DNA from 3 places in the Vibrio sp. Vb1574 genome. Region 1 is predicted to be linked to each of the others. Evidence: predicted binding sites of a transcription regulator. Region 1 holds the regulator's gene; each other region holds the start of a gene.

The links. The regulator PurR, encoded in region 1, represses purine synthesis genes. The targets are predictions, from matches to a motif close to TNANGNAAACGTTTNCNTNA.
Region 2: a site for PurR is predicted at 2,808-2,827, ahead of glyA (serine hydroxymethyltransferase). Genes of this name have one in related genera too.
Region 3: a site for PurR is predicted at 2,212-2,231, ahead of purE (5-(carboxyamino)imidazole ribonucleotide mutase). Genes of this name have one in related genera too.

Annotation. Positions count from the first base shown of each region.
Region 1 is NZ_JAWOTC010000059.1:2,862-7,399, reverse strand. It holds gene torR (two-component system response regulator TorR) at 1-351, opposite strand, end outside; gene torD (molecular chaperone TorD) at 618-1,265, shown strand; gene purR (HTH-type transcriptional repressor PurR) at 1,733-2,737, shown strand; cyclic di-GMP riboswitch class I at 3,025-3,114, shown strand; gene R7O12_RS22420 (TfoX/Sxy family DNA transformation protein) at 3,231-3,821, shown strand; gene R7O12_RS22415 (TVP38/TMEM64 family protein) at 3,936-4,538, shown strand, end outside.
Region 2 is NZ_JAWOTC010000051.1:18,856-23,393, reverse strand. It holds gene lipB (lipoyl(octanoyl) transferase LipB) at 1-77, shown strand, start outside; gene lipA (lipoyl synthase) at 74-1,039, shown strand; gene glyA (serine hydroxymethyltransferase) at 1,501-2,751, opposite strand; gene R7O12_RS21300 (YitT family protein) at 3,099-3,701, shown strand; gene R7O12_RS21295 (transcriptional regulator) at 3,792-4,538, shown strand, end outside.
Region 3 is NZ_JAWOTC010000054.1:26,658-31,195, forward strand. It holds gene R7O12_RS21830 (type I DNA topoisomerase) at 1-451, shown strand, start outside; gene R7O12_RS21835 (5-(carboxyamino)imidazole ribonucleotide synthase) at 517-1,650, opposite strand; gene purE (5-(carboxyamino)imidazole ribonucleotide mutase) at 1,655-2,140, opposite strand; gene R7O12_RS21845 (L-threonylcarbamoyladenylate synthase) at 2,341-2,898, shown strand; gene hemF (oxygen-dependent coproporphyrinogen oxidase) at 2,946-3,863, shown strand; gene aroE (shikimate dehydrogenase) at 3,965-4,538, shown strand, end outside.

The sequences.
Region 1 (4,538 bases):
CAGCAAGTTTTTAACGCGAACTAACAGCTCTCTCAGTTCAAAAGGTTTTGTCACATAATCGTCAGCACCCATTTCTAGGCCTACGATTTTATCAATGCTATCCGTGCGTCCTGTTACTAATATGATACCAATATCCGATTGGCTACGTAACTCACGAGTAAGCATCAGGCCGTCTTCACCAGGCAGGTTAATATCCAGCATGATCAGGTCTACATCGCCCGCTTGCAAAACTTCACGCATTTCTGCGCCACTCTCTGCTTCGCTGACTTGGTAGCCCTCATTTTGGAAATATCCCGCAAGCTTACTACGAGTTACAACATCATCTTCTACGACTAATACGTGATAGCTCATTTACACCACTTTTCTGTCTTCTTATTATCCAAGACGTATTCTATTCATAACTAGTAACATTTCTAGTCATAGATACATTAAAACGCAAGATTTAGCGTTTTTATTGATTCAAAACAAGCTTGCCCATTGCTATTAATAAACGGTCATTTTTGACCATAAAACATAACAATTATAGTTACTGCTATTCATTTTAATTGATTACACTTAGGGGATATCCCTAATTGACTTTGTGATGCATGACTTGAAGCATCATTCAGGAGCCCAAAATGCAAGAAGTGAAAGCTTTTAATGAAAAACGCGCTGAAATTTACTGGTGGTTTTCGAGCTTGTTCGCAAAAGAACTAACAGAGAAAGAATTGGAAGCCTATCACAGTGTTGAAATTCGCAGTTTTCTCGCAGGTTTAGGTGAAAATGAGTCGCTAAAACCAGCCGTTGATAGCCTAGTTGATGCATTGAATCGGTTACAAGATCGTGAAGATGCACAACTAGAGCTTGCAGCTGACTTTTGTGAACTGTTTTTGAAGACAGAAAAATACGGCGCTCTTCCTTACGCATCCATATACATTGGTGAATCAGGTTTACTGAATGACAAGCCAGCTGAGGAAATGGAAAAGTTGATGGCTGAATTTGGCGTTCAAGTAGACGAAAACCTAAAGGAACCTGCGGATCACTTAGCCGTTGAGCTCGACTTTCTCGGGAACATGATTATCCGCTCAAACGAGCTTGAACAAGAAAAACACATGGAAGAAGCCTTCGTTAAACAAAACGACTTTATCCAGCAACAATTGATGTCTTGGTTACCTCAGTTTTCAGACAAATGTAAACAATTCGACGAATTTGGATTTTACTCGAGTGTCGCGAAACTATTAGTTGCATTTTGTAAACTAGACAGCGCCTACCTTCTTGGTGAATAATTGCCGCCTATTTTTAGGGAGCCTGCCTATCGGGCTTCCTGTATGCCGAAAGTGACCAATTGTAAGTAACTTGGGTATAATATTCGTTTGCCTTAACTTAGCGCAAAGACGCTTGGTTATTTAGCAGTCAAAATGTGACTTCAAATACACAAATCTCGTGCTGAAAACATTGCTAGTCAGTCCACATAGGGCTAAAATGTGAGCGCAAACGATTAAATATGATTTATATGTAAACCGCTGAAATATAGCGGTTTTTGTGTTTTCTTAACAGGTTGATGGCAATTTCTCATCAGATAGAAAAAAGATAAAATTCATCGACCGATGCTGCTACGCACCCTTTTGTCGCACTTGGATCAACCGCTGCCGAGACACTTAGCGCCAATTTTATATTGCTAGGTGTGAAACCATTAGAGCATCAGGTACATCCAATACGACATATTTCAGTAGCTCGATACAGGACACCATTTATGGCCACGATAAAAGACGTTGCTCGCTTAGCCGGCGTTTCCACTACGACAGTTTCGCACGTTATCAATAAAACGCGTTTCGTTGCAGAAGCAACGCAAGAAAAAGTAATGAAAGCCGTTGACGAGCTGAATTACGCGCCAAGTGCCGTTGCACGCAGCCTAAAATGCAACTCAACTCGTACGATTGGCATGTTAGTAACTCAATCAACTAACCTATTTTTCTCAGAAGTGATTGATGGCGTTGAGAGCTACTGTTACCGCCAAGGCTATACTCTGATTTTATGTAACACAGGCGGGATTTACGAAAAACAACGCGATTACATTCGTATGCTGGCTGAAAAGCGCGTTGATGGCATCCTAGTGATGTGTTCTGACTTAACCGAAGAACTAAAAGAGATGCTTGACCGTCATGCGGACATTCCTAAAGTGGTCATGGATTGGGGCCCAGAGAGCTCACAAGCAGACAAGATCATGGATAACTCAGAAGAAGGTGGCTACATTGCAACCAAACATCTGATTGACAATGGTCATACGGATATCGCTTGTCTAAGCGGTCATTTTGAAAAGCTTGCTTGCCAAGAGCGCATTGCAGGTTTCCGTCGCGCAATGAGCGAAGCGAACCTAGCTGTAAATGAAGACTGGATCCTTGAAGGTAACTTTGAATGTGATACGGCCGTATTAGTTGCAGATAAAATTACCGCAATGGACAAGCGCCCGACGGCGGTATTCTGTTTTAACGACACAATGGCTCTAGGCCTAATGAGCCGCTTGCAACAAAACGGGATCAAAATTCCTGAAGATATTTCAGTGATCGGCTACGACAACATCGAGCTTGCAGAATACTTCTCTCCACCGCTAACGACTATCCACCAACCTAAACGTCGTGTTGGTAAAAATGCATTCGAAATTCTACTTGAGCGTATCAAAGATAAAGAACACGAAAAACGAATTTTCGAGATGCAACCTGAGCTTGTAATTCGAAATACTGTGAAAAAAATGAACTAAATTTCACTGTATTTAACCGTGTTAAATAAGCGCTCTACAGGGGCGCTTATTTTTTTGGAAAAATTAAGCATTCTCTAATACTTCACACCACTCTAATAACAATTGACTAACGTTAACTCCCTGTTTTATATAAATGTAATATATATTAAGAACTCCTTTTCAAAGGCCAATTTGCACCTTTCCATATGCAAAATAGAGCATTCAATCTATCATTTTTATTGAACCGAAATCACACTTTTAACGCTAAACCGTGATGTTAATTCAATATAAGAAGTATGCTCATTGTGTCACGCACAGGGCAAACCATTCGAAAGAGTGGGACGCAAAGCCTCCGGCCTGAACCATATTACGATATGGAAGGTAGCGGGGTTACCGATGGCAAGTGTGTAAGCAATGACTTTACTCTGTAATGACATTGTTTTTACGCATGTTTGCTACTCTCTCGGACCTGACTTTTGGTGGCGTAATATTAATTACACCGAGATAACAAAACATGGATAAACCGATACTCAAAGACTCTATGAAGCTATTTGAGGCACTTGGTAATATCAAGTCGCGCTCAATGTTTGGTGGCTTCGGACTATTCGCTGATGAAACAATGTTTGCACTAGTGGTAAACAATCAGCTTCATATCAGAGCAGACCAAAAAACTTCATCTGACTTCGAGAAACAAGGGCTAAAGCCTTACGTTTATAAAAAACGTGGCTTTCCAGTCGTTACAAAGTACTACGCTATTTCCAGCGATTTATGGGAATCAAGCGAACGCTTAATCGAAGTAGCGAATCAATCATTGAAAAAGGCAAAGCTTGAGAAAGAACAGCAAGCAAGTACAAAGCCTAACCGTTTGAAAGATTTGCCTAACTTACGACTGGCTACCGAGCGCATGCTAAAAAAAGCCGGCATCGAATCCGTAGAGAAGCTTGAAGAGGAAGGTGCGCTTAACGCCTATAAAGCGATAAGAGATACGCACTCTGCAACCGTCAACATTGAGTTGCTATGGGCACTAGAAGGTGCTATCAACGGCACTCATTGGAGTGTGGTACCTCAAGCTCGCCGAGATGAGTTGATGAACGGCCTCCAATAAAAGTCGGCCTAAAAACTATCTTGTAAAACCGCAGTCTAATCTGCGGTTTTTTTGTGAAATTTTTTCGGTTTTCCTACTGTCTTATTACATATATCCCAAATTGGAATCAAAATTATGAATAAGAAACTGATATTAGGTCTCATCCTACTAGCGGCTATCGTCTTTTTAGGTATTAACTTTGGCCAGTATTTAACCTTAGAGAATGCAAAAGCCCAACAAGAAGCACTAACTACATACATCGATCAGAATTTTGTATTCTCGGCTGCGATTTACTTTTTTACCTACATTGCAATTACCGCTTTTTCTATCCCAGGAGCGGCAGTAGTCACCTTACTTGGTGCAGCCTTATTTGGTTTTTGGACAAGCTTGCTACTGGTTTCTTTCGCTAGCACTATGGGGGCAACACTGGCCTTCTTGAGCAGCCGATACTTATTGCGTGACTGGGTACAAAACAAATTCGGAAATAAACTCAACGCAATTAATCAAGGTGTCGAAAAAGACGGAGCTTTTTATCTATTTTCCTTGCGTCTAATCCCTGTATTCCCTTTCTTTCTAATCAACTTACTGATGGGCTTAACACCGATGTCTGTAGGTCGATTTTATCTCACTAGCCAAATAGGTATGCTGCCAGGCACAGCCGTATATCTGAATGCAGGTACTCAATTAGCAACAATTGAAAGCCTATCGGGCATTGTTTCACCCGCAGTATTAGCGTCT
Region 2 (4,538 bases), on a different contig from region 1:
AAGAACTCGTTACTTTGCTCGATTATGAGCAAGTAGAATTCAGCACAGAAGCACCTTCTCAAGGTAATAAAGCATGAGCAAACCAATCCAGATGGAAAAAGGCGTTAAATATCGTGACGCCGATAAAATGGCATTGATTCCCGTAAAGAACATGCCTACAGAGCAGAAAGAAGTGCTACGTAAGCCTGATTGGATGAAGATCAAGCTACCAGCCGACAGCCAACGAATTCAAGACATCAAAGCGGCGATGCGTAAGAATAAACTTCACTCCGTATGTGAAGAAGCATCTTGCCCGAACCTAGCGGAATGTTTTAACCACGGTACAGCAACCTTCATGATCTTAGGTGCTATTTGTACTCGTCGTTGTCCTTTCTGTGACGTTGCTCATGGCCGCCCATTACCACCGGAAGCAGAAGAGCCTCAAAAACTGGCGAAAACCATTGCCGATATGAAGCTGAAATACGTAGTAATCACTTCTGTCGACCGTGACGATCTGCGTGACGGCGGTGCACAACACTTTGCCGATTGTAACCGCGAGATCCGTGCGTTAAACCCGCATATTAAGATTGAAACACTGGTTCCTGACTTCCGTGGTCGCATGGATGTAGCGCTTGATCTAATGAAAGACAATCCGCCAGATGTCTTCAACCACAACTTAGAAACCGCGCCACGTCTTTACCGTAAAGCTCGCCCAGGTGCGAACTACAAATGGTCACTTGAGCTCCTTAAGAAGTTCAAAGAGCAGCATCCCGATGTACCGACCAAGTCTGGTTTGATGATGGGCCTTGGTGAAACCAAAGAAGAAATCATCGAAGTACTGAAAGATCTACGCGCACACGGCGTAACGATGCTGACTCTAGGCCAGTACCTAGCGCCAAGCCGTCACCACTTGCCAGTAGAACGTTACGTTCCACCATCAGAGTTTGACGAGCTAAAAGAAGTTGCACTAGAACTTGGCTTCACGCATGCAGCGTGTGGTCCATTTGTTCGCTCTTCTTACCATGCCGATATGCAGGCTCAAGGTATCGAGATTAAATAAGCTCTCGCTTGTTTTGAAAAGCTTGTTTTGAAAAGAAAGGTTGGCTCAGTGCCAACCTTTTTTGCATCTGGCAAATGATGATAAAAAGCCATTCTACCACCGTCATTCTGAACAGCGAGGAACGAGCGTGATTCAGAATCTGTTTTCAGAATACTGATGATTTTTAGGGAAACTCTGAGTAAAAGAGTGTGCCTCAACAAGATTCCTGATCTCGCCTAGGCTCGTCGGAATGACGTGGTTTGGATATATTGAAAAGGGACAGTGTTGGTAGCCACCCCCTTATCACACACTCTCGCTATATCTCATTCCAAACGCCAGACAAACAAAAAAGGCCCTCAATTGAGGACCTTTAGTATATCAATGTTCAAAATAGACGAGTCGAGTTCTAGGAGAACACACGGAGTTTACGCGAGCAAATGAGTATGTTCGACACCGAAATCGACTCATTCTATGAAGAACAGTTAGGCGTAAACCGGTAGACGCTTACAAATTTCTAGCACTTTCTGTTTAGTCGCTTCGATAACTTCTTCGTTGCCGATGTTATCTAGAACGTCACACATCCAGTTTGCTAGCTCTTTTGCATCTTCTTCAGTGAAGCCACGGCGAGTGATCGCTGGCGTACCTACACGGATACCAGACGTTACGAATGGGCTGCGTGGGTCATTTGGTACTGAGTTCTTGTTTACAGTGATGTTTGCAGCACCTAGTGCCGCGTCTGCGTCTTTACCAGTGATATCTTTGTCGATTAGGTCAACAAGGAACAAGTGGTTTTCTGTACCGTTAGATACGATTTTGTAGCCACGCTCTTGGAACTGACCAACCATTGCTTTTGCGTTTTTCACTACGCGAGCTTGATAAGCTTTGAACTCTGGCTCCATCGCTTCTTTGAACGCTACTGCTTTACCAGCGATAACGTGCATTAGAGGGCCACCTTGACCACCAGGGAACACTGCTGAGTTCAATTTCTTGTACATATCTTCGCCAGCATTTGACAAGATAAGACCACCGCGAGGACCTGCTAGTGTTTTGTGCGTCGTTGTTGTTACCACGTGAGCATGCGGTACTGGTGTTGGGTATTCACCGGCAGCGATAAGACCAGCTACGTGCGCCATATCAACAAATAAGTAAGCACCTGCTTTGTCAGCAATTTCACGCATGCGTTTCCAATCAACGATTTGCGAGTAAGCAGAGAAACCACCGATGATCATCTTAGGTTTGTGTTCAAGTGCTAGCTGTTCCATCTCGTCGTAGTTGATTTGACCAGCTTCATCGATACCGTAAGGGATAACGTTGTAGTGCTTACCCGAGAAGTTTACTGGTGAACCGTGAGTTAGGTGACCACCGTGCGCTAGGCTCATGCCTAAAACTGTATCGCCAGGGTTAAGAAGCGCCATGTAAACTGCGCTGTTTGCTTGAGAACCTGAGTGAGGCTGTACGTTAGCGTACTCACAACCAAATAGTTGGCATGCACGCTCAATTGCTAGTGCTTCAGCTTTATCTACGTACTCACAACCGCCGTAGTAACGCTTACCTGGGTAGCCTTCAGCGTATTTGTTCGTTAGCTGAGAACCTTGCGCTTCCATTACACGTGGGCTTGTGTAGTTTTCAGAAGCGATAAGTTCAATGTGTTCTTCCTGGCGAAGAGTTTCTTCCTGGATAGCTGCGAACAGTTCCGCATCGTAATCTGCGATGTTCATATCACGCTTAAGCATCTGTATCTCCTGACTCAGATTAGTACTGAAAGTTGCAAAAAAACTGTTGAATGACCCGACGCAAACGTTTTCGTCACCCTAATGGCGCGCATTCTACATAATTTGATTTAGGTCATAAAGAGAAATTTACAATTTTTCTCATGCAGTTTTTTCATGATGACAAGCAATGTTTATCATGCCAGCATTGCAATCGCATAACGACAATCTATTGCCTGTCAAATTTGTGCTTTACACCCTGTAAAACAGCAATTACATAGGTTTACCGTAAATTTTACCCTCTAGCTACCGAAAAGATCATCTTTTTACTACTATGCACGCCTTATTTATCACTAATGACTGCAATATTGATGGAAAAACACTCATTAAAAGAAGACTGGATAGCGATTCTCACGGGTACCTTTTTAGTAGCTCAAGGCGTTTTCTTTCTCCAATCCGCGAACCTTCTAACGGGAGGCACGACTGGATTGGCTCTGCTTATTAGCCAATTTACACCTTTTACCTTTGGTGTGCTGTACTTTTTAGCAAACAGTCCTTTTTACTTACTAGCATGGAAACGCTTCGGCCGTCATTTCGCCATTAATAGTGCCATTTCTGGCGCGTTGGTTTCTATCTTTGCCGATCATCTTTATTTGCTAATCTCGCTCGAATCGGTAAATGAAGTTTATTGCGCCGTCGCAGGCGGGCTTTTAATGGGGCTCGGTATGCTGATCCTATTCCGACATCGCTCCAGCTTGGGTGGCTTTAACGTGCTGTGTTTGTTTATCCAAGACAAATTTGGCATTTCAGTTGGCAAAAGCCAAATGGCAATCGATGCATGTATCCTGTTTGCTTCATTCTTCTTTGTCACACCAGAAGTGATTGGCCTTTCAATTTTGGGGGCGTTTGCACTCAATGTCGTGTTAGCGATGAACCACAAACCGCACCGCTATTCCGTGACCTACGGTTCATAAATTTTTGATAATGATTGAAGCGCGATTTATAAGATTTCGCGCTCCAATCGCTATATAATACTTCGCGATTTCCAAATAGATCGGTACGGTATGCGCGACTTTCTGCAACAAGCTAAACAGACTCACAGTTGTATTGCGATTGGAGAGCTGATCTATAACCCGAAGACACAGACCCTTCATCAAGATGTTATCGCGATTGATCTTGAACCTCGCACCATTGAATTATTAGAACTGCTGTTAACAAGCGTTGGCCACCCACTCTCTGCTGACACCATTATTGAAACCATTTGGCAGAGCAAGTTCATCTCTAAGAATGTGCTCACGAACCGCATTAGCACCTTACGTGCCCTGCTACAGCAGTACTTACCCGAATACGATGCCGCTAAGCTTTTAGTCACTTACCCCCGCAAAGGCTACTTTCTTAACCCTGCCAATATTCGTTTGGTGCCACCAGCGAAAAGCCATCGACGCGTTATCCCAACTCAGGTTGCGAGGAATAAGAACTTCAAGCTGATTTTTGCTTATAGCTTGTGTGCCATACTTGCAGTTTGTAGCGTGACGCTCGCAAGCTTGTTATGGCAACGCCAAGAAATCTCAACACAACAAACACGTCATCAACTACTGATTCCCAAAGTCGAGCTACTACTCAACCGTGTCGATTCAATCGGCTCTCAGGCGCGAAAATACCGCATACTGGTCAAAGCCATCTTGCTGCAACAACAGGTCGAATATCCATACACCGACATCGCCAACCAAGATGCTCCCAGTTACTTTCTTGATCCTATCGGTCATGCGCCATATTTCCCTGGCGCACGAAACATGCAGACCAGCGACTAC
Region 3 (4,538 bases), on a different contig from region 1:
CGGCTGTAACCATTACCCAAGCTGTGATTACATTAAACCGCTACACAGCAATGATGGGCACATCGTGAAAGAGTTGGGTGTGCCTTGTCCTGAGTGTGGCAATGAGTTGGTACTCCGCCAAGGGCGCTACGGCATGTTTGTCGGTTGTAGTAACTACCCGGCTTGTCATCATATTGAGTCGATTAATCAACCAGAGCCAGAGGCGCAGTCACAAGAGCAACACGCTTGCCCTGAATGTGGCAAAGGACATTTGGTTGAGCGTAAAACCCGATTTGGCAAAACCTTCTACGCGTGTGATAACTACCCTAAATGCAAATTTGCTGTGAACCTTGCTCCGGTCAAGGGGCGATGCGAAGAGTGTGGTTTTACTCTGTTGGTGGAGAAGAAACTTGCCAGTGGTGTGAAATTGCAATGTGCTAATCGTAAGTGTCAGCACACCCAGCAAGGGTAAATGAATTAAAGGAATTGAAAAGGGTCGCATCGTGCGACCCTTTTTTGTTTTTTTGCTGCCAAACGTTAGTGTTGAGGCTGTTTAGCGAACGCTTGCACGGCTGGGAAAGCTATTGGGTCTAAGATGTCTGCCAGAGCGCACAACCTACGGTGCAATTCTCCTGGGTAGTCGCCACACACGTTGATGTGTCCCATCTTGCGACCTGCACGTTTCTCTTTGCCATACCAATGAATGTGGCAACCATCCATTAATAACAATGCTTCTGGTAGTGTGTCTTCACCAAGAATATTAATCATTGAGGTTTCACGAACCAATTTCGTACTGCCTAATGGTAAGCCGCACACTGCGCGCAGATGGTTTTCAAACTGACACGTTTCTGCACCTTGCTGTGTCCAGTGACCAGAGTTGTGCACGCGTGGAGCAATCTCATTCACTAAAAGTGCCCCATCGACATCAAAGAACTCAAGCGCTAATACGCCAACGTAATCTAGGCTATCTGCGACTGCCGTGAACATTTGCTTTGCTTGTTCCTGTAACCCTGGCGCATCAATCGCAGTAGAAAGACTCAATACACCGTTGGTGTGGACGTTCTCTGCCAGAGGATACACTTCCACACTGCCATCTTTGCTTCGAGCACCAACCAGTGATACTTCGCGGTTAAAAGGAACAAACTCTTCAGCAACAATCGCTTGAGTTGGTGTTGCCGCGATGCACTCCGACATCTCAGTCCAAATGTCGTCGACTTGAGAAGCTTCTTTTAAGCGCCATTGGCCTTTACCATCGTAACCACCTAATGCACTTTTCAGAACCATTGGCATACCAACGTGTTCAATTGCGCGGTCAAAGTCTTCACGAGTTTCAATGACGTAGTATTTCGCGTTGCGCACGCCGGCATCATCAAGCAGTGCTTTTTCAATACGGCGATCACCACCTGCTTTGATGGCTTGCGTACTTGGTAGGAACTTGCCGCTCGCTTCGCAAACCTTGAGCACGTCATGTGGAATATGCTCGAACTCGGCAGTAATCACATCAACTTGCGTAATCGCATTTTCCAAGCCATGGCCAAGTACCTGTTGAGTTAAAGGGTGAACGACATCACCGCTGGTGACATCGTAAGCTGAAATTTGAATATTCAGTGGCGCACCAGCCAGAGACATCATACGAGCCAACTGACCCGCACCAAGAACCAGTACATGCATCTGATTAATCCTCTGCAGGGTTTGGATTTGCGAGAACTGTTTCCGTTTGCTCATTACGGAATGCTTCTACCTTCGCCATGATGTTTTCATCATGAGTGCCTAGGATTTGCGCTGCTAGGATACCGGCGTTTGCTGCGCCCGCTTCGCCAATCGCCAATGTACCAACCGCAATTCCCTTTGGCATCTGTACAATAGAAAGCAGTGAATCCATACCTTTCAGTGCACGAGACTGAACGGGAACCCCAAGCACTGGCAAACTAGTAAACGCCGCCGCCATACCTGGTAGGTGGGCTGCACCACCTGCGCCTGCGATGATAACTTTGATGCCGCGTTCTTTTGCGCCACTAGCGTAGTCAGCCAGTAATTGAGGAGTTCGGTGTGCTGACACGACTTTTGTTTCGTAAGGCACGCCAAATTGATCTAGCATGTATGCTGCTAGTTTCATGGTTGGCCAATCGGATTTAGAACCCATGATGATACCGACTTTCATCTCAAACTCCTTTAAGCTGCAAAAAATTAGGTGAGCTATAAATTTGTGCGCATTATACGGGGATTTTTATCTCAAGCAAACGTTTGCGTCTTGTTGTTGGCGCTATTGATACATTTTATAAAAAAATTGCTTTAGTGTCTGAGAATGAATATTTGTACACTTAGTGAAAACAACACAGTCAAACAAATAGGAAGTAGTCGGTGGATAACTTTGAACAAGTGCTCAACGCACTCAAGCAAGGCGAAGTGATTGCCTATCCAACAGAAGGGGTTTTTGGTGTCGGATGTGATCCAGATAACCCAGAAGCAATTCAAAAGCTATTAGAGCTCAAGCAGCGTCCGGTAGAAAAAGGGCTGATTCTCATCGCGGCAAGTTATGATCAGCTCTTGCCTTATATTGATGAATCTCAGTTGACTGAAGAACAATTACAGACTGTTCATGCCACTTGGCCAGGCCCATACACTTGGATCATGCCAGCGAGCGATAAAGTATCCAACTGGGTTTCAGGGCAGTTTGATTCAATTGCGGTTCGTGTGACTGATCATCCTTTGGTGCAAAAAATGTGTAATGCATTCGGAAAGCCGTTAACCTCTACCAGCGCGAATCTTTCCGGCTTACCACCGTGTATGACCACGGAAGAAGTCGAAGAGCAGTTGGGTGATAAGCTGGTCGCCATTCTTCGTGGCGAGACCAGCGGTCGTGATAAACCCAGCGAGATTCGTGACGCCAAAACTTCACAAATATTAAGACAGGGTTAACCCTGCTAGCCAGCCATCATTAGGTTTCACGTAATAGGTAATAACGTATGTCAGCGATCGATAAGCACGCCGTAAAGCAGTTCTTGATGTCACTTCAGGACTCCATTTGTCAGCAGTTAGAACAAGAAGATGGAAAGGCCGTCTTTGTCGAAGATGCATGGCAACGTGAAAAAGGAGAGCGTCTGGGTGGCGGTGGTCGCTCACGTGTTTTGCGTGATGGCCTTGTTTTCGAGCAGGGAGGCGTGAACTTCTCGCATGTGGAAGGGAAAGAAATGCCAGCATCTGCGACAGCGCATCGCCCAGAGCTAGCGGGTCGTCGTTTTGAAGCGATGGGTGTTTCTTTGGTTATTCACCCTAAAAACCCTTATGTACCGACTTCACACGCCAATGTCCGCTTCTTTATTGCAGAAAAAGATGGCGAAGACCCAATTTGGTGGTTTGGTGGTGGTTTTGACCTAACACCGTTCTACCCATTTGAAGAAGATTGCCAATCATGGCACGACACTGCAAAACAGCTTTGTGCACCATTTGGTGACGATGTTTACCAAGAGCATAAGGCATGGTGTGACAAATATTTCTTCCTACCACATCGTAATGAAACTCGCGGTGTTGGCGGTTTGTTCTTTGATGATCTAAACCAGTGGGAGTTTGATAAGTGTTTTGCTTACATCAAAGCCGTCGGTGAAGGCTATTGCCAGGCTTATTTGCCGATCGTTTCTCGTCGTAAAGAGATCGAGTATGGTGAGCGTGAGCGTGAATTCCAACTATATCGTCGCGGCCGTTACGTAGAGTTCAACTTAGTGTATGACCGTGGCACCTTATTTGGTTTACAAAGTGGTGGGCGTACTGAGTCGATTCTGATGTCAATGCCGCCGCTCGCTCGCTGGGAGTACTGCTACGAGCCAGAAGCGGGATCGCCAGAAGCTGAACTTTACGAGCGATACCTAACGCCCCGAGAGTGGTAAGCACGGAATCTCCTTTTCTATATAGATAGATAGTGATAGGGTCATCTGTAATCAGGTGGCCCTGTTTTCTCTATATCTAAGTAAGGAACAAAGGTAAGGAAATGACCCAGCAAATCGATCGCTATGCCGTGTTTGGTAATCCTATCGGACACAGTAAGTCGCCATTCATTCACACCTTGTTTGCTCGTCAAACTAATCAATCTTTGGTGTATACCGCAGAAAGTGCACCTGTTGATGGTTTTATTGACGCGGCGAAGGTGTTTTTTGCTGAAGGTGGCAAGGGGTGCAACATCACTATGCCATTTAAAGAAGATGCTTATCAATTTGCTAGTCGATTGACAGAACGGGCTCAGTTAGCAGGCGCGGTAAATACCCTCAAGAAGTTAGACGATGGTGAAATCATCGGTGACAACACTGATGGTGCAGGTTTAGTGCAAGATCTGCTTCAGCATCAGGTTGTATTGGAAGGTGCGCGAATCCTAATTATTGGTGCTGGTGGTGCGGCTCGTGGTGTTATTAAGCCACTACTCGATCAAAAGCCGACCTCTTTAACCATTACCAACCGTACCTTTAGTAAAGCACAAGAGCTCGCAGAGCTGTTTGTCTCTCACGGTCCTATCCTCGCCAAAGAGATGGCAAGTATTGATGAAGAGTATGATGTCATCATTAACTCCA